One region of the Gloeothece verrucosa PCC 7822 genome, then DNA from elsewhere that is predicted to be linked to it. Evidence: predicted binding sites of a transcription regulator. Region 1 holds the regulator's gene; the other holds the start of a gene.

The links. The regulator NtcA, encoded in region 1, controls nitrogen genes in cyanobacteria. The targets are predictions, from matches to a motif close to TTTGTANCNNNNGNTACAAA.
Region 2: the regulator NtcA is predicted to act here: its motif matches at 2,746-2,765, upstream of CYAN7822_RS11445 (DUF3155 domain-containing protein).

What each region holds. Positions count from the first base shown of each region.
Region 1 covers NC_014501.1:4,831,311-4,835,517, forward strand. Annotated here, with positions in the region: gene CYAN7822_RS21510 (DUF3084 domain-containing protein) at 1-1,317, opposite strand, end outside; gene ntcA (global nitrogen regulator NtcA) at 1,342-2,019, opposite strand; gene fabI (enoyl-ACP reductase FabI) at 2,251-3,027, shown strand; gene CYAN7822_RS21525 (Uma2 family endonuclease) at 3,220-3,810, shown strand; gene CYAN7822_RS38705 (hypothetical protein) at 3,867-4,207, opposite strand, start outside.
Region 2 covers NC_014501.1:2,611,646-2,615,852, forward strand. Annotated here, with positions in the region: gene speB (agmatinase) at 1-90, opposite strand, end outside; gene CYAN7822_RS11435 (DNA cytosine methyltransferase) at 184-1,137, opposite strand; gene CYAN7822_RS11440 (cysteine hydrolase family protein) at 1,214-2,242, opposite strand; gene CYAN7822_RS11445 (DUF3155 domain-containing protein) at 2,398-2,718, opposite strand; gene CYAN7822_RS11450 (GAF domain-containing sensor histidine kinase) at 2,954-4,207, shown strand, end outside.

The DNA.
Region 1 (4,207 bases):
TTGTCTCCTGGCTCTAAATTGAGCGGCTGATAAGAGAATATCTAATCTTTTTTGAATTTCTTCTTCGGTCAAATTTCCTGAATCTATAGATACAGCCGCTATTTCTTGTTCTTCGTCAAAAATTTTTTGATTGGGAACCACATCAGCAAAGACTCTAATTTCTTGTTCTCCTAAAACATAATTGCCGGCTGAAATTATTCGGACCACATATTCTCCCCCATCTTTTAGGGTTTGAATTAATTGTTCCACTTGAGCTTTAGTAATTTTTACCAGTCTTTCATCTGTATTTTTACTTTCAGGTCGAGTGGCCATTATGGCGGTTCTATTTGCCTCTTGTAAAAGTTGATCGATCACTTTGATAATTGTATCAGACTCAGGTCGAGTTAAGCGAAATGCTCCTAAAGATAGAACTTGTCCTTTAAGAATTGCTATTTTTCTTTCCCGTAAGTCTTGATAATTTTGATAATATTGTTCTAAGACTTCTACTTCTCGTTTCAGAAAAGCCAACTGATTTTCTAATTCTCCTAATTTTTCTTCTCGACTTTTCAGATTTTCATCTTTTTGAGCGATGGCTTTATCTAAGAAAGAAATTTTACTATCACGTTGCTTAATTTGGTTTTGTAATTTATTTTTCGCTTTTTCTAATTGTTGAATCCGAGACTGATTTTCGGCAATAATTTGATCTTGTTGAGTTAATTGTTGATTTTGTTGGGCAAGTTTTTTATCTTGTTGAGCTAGGCTATTTTCTCGTTCAGTTAATTGTTGATCTTTTTCTTGTACTTGCTTTTGAATATTCTCAATGGTTTGGGTTAACTTTTGCCTTTGCTCCACCAGATCTTGACGTTCTTCTAATAGAGATTGAATATCCGAGCGTAAAATTGTTAATTGACTCGATACTTGATCAAATTGACTTCGAGATTTTTTAAAATCTTTATTTAGCTGAGAAAGACGTTTTTGAATTGATGTCTGTTTAGTTTGAGCGATATTTAATTCTTTTTCTATAGAGGTTTTCTCTTCTTTAACGGTTTGTAAATTGGTTTCAAGTTTTTTAATGGCATCTCGACGTTCATTGAGCAATTTATCCAGGTCAAAAACGCCTTGACGTAGAGACTTACTTAAACTAAATAACAACGCCAAGGTTGAACCTGCAATGGCTATCCCTGTTACAATAGTAACAAGCACTGCTGTCTGACGAGGACGCAGATTAAATAATCTCAGCTTTTTTTTGCCGATCTTGCTTCCTATGCGATCTCCTAATGCAGCGATTAACCCTCCTAAAATCAGGATTGCTGTAATTAGGATAAAGGCGCTAGTCATGATTGTAACTGCTCTTGGATAGAGTTAAGTAAACTGTTGACTCAGAGCGACGGGATTATGAACAGTAATTTTTTTCTTATGGATTGAAATCATGCCTTCTTGTCGCAAATCTCCTAATAGACGAGTAACAGTGACTCGGGTAGAGCCAATGGCTTCTGCGATCGCCTGGTGAGATAGCTTTAAATCAATTCGAATGCCATCTGGTGTAGGGACACCAAAATCTCGACACAGAATTAATAAGAAACTCACCAACCGAGAACCCATATCTCGGTGAGCTAAGGTTTCAATCATCATCTCGGTTTGTAAAATCCGTGACGACAATCCCTGTAACATTAACATCGATAATTCAGGATTATTTTTGAGGGCTAACTCTACCTGATCAATCGGTGCTGAAAGTAATTCTACAGGGGTAAAGGCCACAGAATGATAAAACCGGTCTGAGCGTTCTCCTGTTATGAGAGATAGTACCCCAAATACGCTATTTTCGCGCAACAAGGCTACTGTGATTTCTTCTCCGGCTTCATAAACTCGCGAGAGTTTAACAGCCCCCTTGAGCAGAAAGTAAACTCTCTCTGCCGGATCACCCGGGAAGAAAATGGTTTTTCCTCTCTCATAGGATTCTACGACAGGGGGATAGTTACCGCCACCGATGCGACGAAAGACTGCAGCTAAAGGTTTATCTTGAGTCAGGGATAGATCCATCACACTTAACACAGAGAGGAAAATAAAAGGTTCTTTGAGACTTAATCGAGTCTTAAATTAATAAATATTAAACACACTTCCTAGCCAACTGGCAAAATTTTTAGGGACTTTTTGTTTAACAATGGTTTTATGGGGGGTGTGAGTCTCGATGAAGGCATACATTCAAAGATTATAACCATCCCTTTTGACGCTCTCAACTTACGGCCAAGAAATTTTACCCTTTGAACCACTATGTTAGATTTAAACGGAAAGAACGCGCTTGTTACAGGCATTGCCAATAATCGTTCCATCGCTTGGGGGATTGCCCAGCAGTTACACAAAGCCGGAGCCAATCTTGGTATAACCTTTTTACCAGATGATAAAGGACGTTTTGAAAAAAAGGTGCGAGAGTTAGTAGAACCCCTCAATCCTAGCATATTTGTGCCTTGTGACGTACAGAATCAAGAACAGATTGAGGCAACTTTTGCAACCCTCGCTGATCAATGGGGAAAGCTTGACATTTTGATCCATTGTTTGGCTTTTGCCGATAAGGAGGGTTTAACCGGAGATTTTAGTGCTATTTCTCGGGAGGCTTTCCAGCAATCTTTAGAAATTAGTACCTATTCTCTAACCCGTTTGGCTAAATACGCTAAACCTTTGATGACAGAAGGCGGCAGTATTGTCACTCTCACTTATTTAGGGGGAGTGAAAGTCATTCCTAATTATAATTTGATGGGCATTGCTAAGGCCGGTTTAGATATGAGTGTTCGTTATTTGGCGGCTGAGTTAGGACCTCATAACATTCGCGTCAATGGGATTTCTGCCGGACCGATCCGGACTCTGGCTTCTTCTGCGGTGGGCGGTATTTTAGATATGATTCATCATGTAGAAAAAACTGCCCCTTTAAGACGTACTGTCACTCAGACAGAAGTGGGAAATACGGCGGCTTTTTTGTGTAGTGATTTATCGAGTGGCATTACTGGACAAATTATCTACGTGGATGCTGGTTACGAAATCATGGGAATGTAATTTTTTTAGTCATTAGTCTTTAGTCCTTGGTCATTAGTCTTTAGTCTTGAATTTTATTCTCAATTACTGAGCTTTAATCCCTCATTAATGATAGCTAGACGACTTTGACTGATGACTAACCACTAATGACTAATAACTAATAACTAATAATTAATGACCAATGACTAATAACTAATAACTGAGGAATTGTTTATGCTGTCAAATCCATTAGTAATCACTTTGCCTCCTTCTATTAAACTTGATGATGATCAGTTGTTTGAGTTGTGTGATATCAATGATCATTTAGTTATTCAACGAGATACAAAAACCGGAGATTTATTAATTATGACCCCAGCCGGAGGAGACACCAGTAATCGGAATTTAAGTTTAAGTGCCCAACTTTATAATTGGACAGAAAAAGATGGGACTGGAATGGCTTTTGATTCTAGTGGCGGATTTCGCATCAAAGGAGCCTCTAGGGACCCCATGAATCCTGATGCCGCTTGGCTCACTTTAGACCGTTGGAATAGTTTAACTCCCGAAGAAAAAATCAAGTTCCCGCCTCTGTGTCCGGATTTTGTTGTAGAATTACGTTCTCCTAGTGATTCGGTTGTTTCTTTACAACGAAAAATGCAAGAGTGGATTTTTTTAGGAGTAAAATTAGGCTGGTTAATTGACCGGAAAAATCGCCAGGTTTATATTTACCGTAGCGATAAAACCGAGGAATGTTTAGATAATCCTACTTCGCTCACCGGAGAGCCTCTACTGGTAGGTTTTGTCTTAGATATGAATAAAATTTGGTAAGGATAAGCTACTCAATAAACGGCTAAGACTAATAAAAATTTATGGCAATTAGGCTCTTATTTTTCCATTCTGATGACTCTTCCTTGGCTGTCGGTTCGATAAACCCAAGTTTGATTTTTATAAGACATTACCACTCGCCACCCCTCAACCAACGCTTGAGTACAAATTTCATCGGAAGCCGCTAGTCCTAAACAGCCATTGGGCCAAGTTTGTCGCGTTGCGGATTTAAGTTTTAACTTGTCAGTGGCAATATTGGTACGCCGCGCTAAATCCTGACGAACACTATTAACCACTACAGGCGGAATTTTACTGTCTCCTTGTTGGGCGATGATCATAGCTGACTCCGTATCAGGAAACCGCACAGTAACAGCGATGGCGGCTGAATTTGTTCCCAAGC
Region 2 (4,207 bases), 2.2 Mb from region 1:
GGGTAATATGACAACTTTTGCTGACTCGTAAGGGGTAATGGCTTCAGAGCCTAAAAATTGTTGTACAGCAGGAGTAGTTTGTAAAAGCATAGGTGCTTAAGGTATAAATGATCACCATAGACTACGATATCTCATTTCTCGTCTCTTCAGGGGTTGTTCATTACTGCGAATAGTTCTGTACTTTTAATGTTCAACCGCCTCAAAAAGAGAACGAATCACCCCCGCCACACAAGGAATAGCCACACTATTACCGACTAATTTGCGGTTGGCACAATAAGAGGTAAGGAGTTGAAAGTCTTCAGGGAAGCCTTGTAAACGGAGCATTTCCCGCTCAGTGAGTCTTCTTTCTCCATTCACTAAAAGATAATTATAGGATGCCCCTGCTCTCATCGCACAGGAATAAGGATAAGCACTAATATGTCCGGCTTTATTTTCATGCCAAATTGTCGGCTCATTATCGTTTTTTCCCTGGTATTTAGCTAATCGATTCAGACGAATTTGTTCTGAAGCGTAATAAGAAGCGGCAACCGTCGTTTCTAAAATTTCTTTTAAAGGTTTAATCGTTCTTACCGGCATCGGCCATTCAAAAGGAATCGGCTCTAAACAACCCACAATAAAAATCCGTTCTCGTTTTTGCGGCAATCCAAAATCTAAAGCATTCAAAATTTTATAAGTGACATTATATCCTAACTTTTCCAAAATATCGATAATAACTTTTAATGTCTTTCCTTGTTGATGTCCGAAAAGTTGTTTAACATTTTCAAGCACAAAAGCTAAGGGTTTTTTATATTCTAAAATCCGAGCAATCTCAAAAAACAAAGTTCCTCGAGTATCTTCAAACCCCTTAAGAACTCCACAAATACTAAAAGGTTGACAAGGAAAACCCGCTAACAAAAGATGATGATCAGGAATACTATCAGCCGGAATTTTAGTAATATCTCCTGCCGGCTTTTCTCCAAAATATTTGCTATAGACTTGTTGAGCATCTGGATCAATATCTGAAGAAAAAACACATTGAGGTTTAATATTATATTCAAGACAAACTTGACTAGCCGCTATCCTGAACCCCCCTATGCCGCAAAACAGATCAATATATCTAATAACTTTTTCCCCTTTAACAACATCAAATAAACCCATTTCACCGACAAATTAGGAAGCCTATCTAATCAACAGGATTATAACAAAAAACGCACAGCTTAACCTTTTTCTTTGCTCATGAGCGCTCAATTAAAAAAGAATCCGTCGACTTAACGATGTGCATACCCGCATCAGCAAAACGTTTAAAAGCCGCATCAGCCACATCACTATAATCAACCACACCAGGAACCACCACCGGCGAAGTACAATCTTCTAACAGATAAACTTTTTTAGCCAAACGGGGGTCTTTTTCCCTTATATCAGTTAACAAATCATCAATTGTCCAAGCCACACAATGACTTTTAGCTTGTCCAGCTATAATAACAGCATCAAAGGCCAATATTTTCTCTAAAAAACGAGTATTTTTCGGAGCGAGTATCTTGCCGCTTACCCCTTGTATCACTTCAGGACGAAAAATCGAATAATTTTCCGTTAAAGGATGTTCTCCCTTAATTTCAAAATGAGTCTGACTCGAGCGAGCTATATTGTGAAAAAAGAGAGCTTCTTCGACTGAAGAGACTAAAGCATGGCCAATGCCGCCCAACATAGAATGATAGGGCCAAATAATGAGAGAGTATTTTCCATTTTGACTCAATTGTCGAGCATAATGTAAAGCGTGCTGGGTTAAAATTTCTTCATTTCCCTGAGCCAGACTATGAACCACAGCCGCATTAATTTTCCAGATTCCTAATTCAATATCTTCTAGAGTAATAGATGTCATAGGTTCAGGATGTTGGCCTGCATCATTAATCCAGAAAATCGGATGAAAAATTTGCATAGCCGTGTGAGTATCCATTGTGGAAGCTATTTGGGTAATAACATTTAAATTTCGATAAATAAACTCACACAAACGGATATTATCTTCTACTGCTCCGTTGCCGGAGGTTCCGCCTACGAATAATTCAAACTCAGGGATACAGAAGGTATTTTGAACATCTATCAGGAGTAAACAAATTCGAGTTTGATCCTTGGCGGCTGGTTTAATCTGATGAGATTTTGCCCAATGAGCGGCTTGAGTTGCTCTTTGTTGATAAGGTACTCGCCAAACGCCTCCCACTTGATGGGGATTAAAGAAGGAAGGTATTGGAAGATAGTGATTAGTCATTAGTCTTGTTCCCTGTTCGCTCCTGAGCGCTACAAAGGATCACTGTTCCCTGTTAAAAAAAATTTCAAGGGCTTACATTTTCCCTTGTCGTAACTCTACCATTAAGAGTTATGATTAATGGGGACTGTTTGTAAGCCCTATCCTAGTTAAACTGTCTAACCGCGTTTACTCGCCGTTGCAACAGGAGTTTTGCTTGGAGGTTGATACACTCTTAAGCTCGGAAAGAGAAAATGATTCTCTTCTACATATTGAGCGCCAAATAGTCCTTTTTCTGCCCAAAAGTACCGATCAGTGGTATGTTCATTGCGTCTTACCGTTAATACTGCCGGGGGAGCAATTTTTTGCTCTTGGATATATTTCCTGGCGGCTGTTACCGGTTTATCTTCGCCACTTTCGATACTATACTGGGGTACTAACTCTAAAATTTTGCGCCCTTCTTGGCGACGACGACTTTTCCGTTTCCGTTTTCTTGCCAACCCAATTACCTCCTATTTCGGCTAATCGCTGTAATCATCGTTACAAAAGCCGTTGGCATTATATCCGTTCTAAATTAAAAAATCAACCGTACAGCCGTAAGATAGAAGTTAAGGGTTGCCTCTGTAAGGTAGGCTAGTGAGTGAGTCTGGCTGTGAGTCTCCCAAACCCCTTGGATAACTGCTATACAAAACTTCTTATTTCGTAATAAAATTTAATAAACAGAGAGCAGCTTTCATGTCTAATTCTTTATCGATATTAATTAGCCCTAGTGCGGAATTAGTGAGCTTGTGTCAATCGCAAGTAGAATTGTTAAGCGAAGGATTTAAGGCAGATTGGACTGCTGTATATTTAACCGCTAAATGGGAGGAGAATGCCAGTAGCGAGTTATTGCCGGTGGTTAGCTATCCTGAGCAATTTTCCTGGCAAAACGGCAAGATGACGAGTTTACCGGGGTCTGGGGATGAGGAAAAGTTAATGCTTCCCTCTTTGTGGCAAACCCTTCCAGAAAGGCTCAATGATGCTGAAACTCAAATAGAGTCTTTTAATTATTTGCATAAGCAGGAAGTGGCGGGGCAAAATAACCAACTTATTTTACCTTTAATCTATGAAGAGATTGTCATGGGTTTATTGGTAACGGTACGTAAAGACTTACCCTGGCGTGAGACAGAATTGACTCAAATTGAAAAAATTGTTAAAACCTTAGCTCTGGGTTGTTTTTTAGACCAGCGTCAAGAATGGTACAAACAACAGTTACAGCAACAATACGCCAAAAGTGCCCACCAACGGGATCGCCTTGATAATTTGTTGCATCAGTTACGTAACCCATTAACCGCTTTACGAACCTTTGGAAAACTCTTACTGAAGCGTTTATTAGCCGATGAACGGGATCAAAATGTGGTTAAAGGAATTATCCGAGAAAGTGATCGCATACAAGATTTATTGCGTCAATTCGAGGAAGAAAACCACTTGGAAGGCGAAAATATTGGCAAATCAACATCCCTGGCCTTACCTGAAGCTCAAGCTAATTCGCCATTATTGTTACCGAGTATAACTTTAAGCTTAGAATTCATAGCTATAGATGAAGTTTTAACGCCTTTATTAATTTCTGCTCAAGCATTAGCTCAAGAAAAACAGATTGGGGTCACTTCAACCATTCCCACTAATTTACCGGCTATAAAAGCAAATTTTGCCGCTTTAAGAGAAGTTTTAACAAATTTGATTGATAATGCTATTAAATATACTCCGGCTGGTGGACAGGTTGATGTAAGTGTTAAATTTAAAAAGGAAGATAATTGGGAAACCATTGAAATTAGTGATACAGGCTATGGCATTCCCCAAGAAGATCAACAGCATATATTTGAGCGGCGATATCGAGGGGTTCAAGCAGAGGGCAGTATTCCGGGGACCGGATTAGGGTTAGCAATTGTTAAAGATTTAGTGGAACAAATGCAGGGAAAAATTGAGTTTATCAGTCCCAATAGAAAAAGT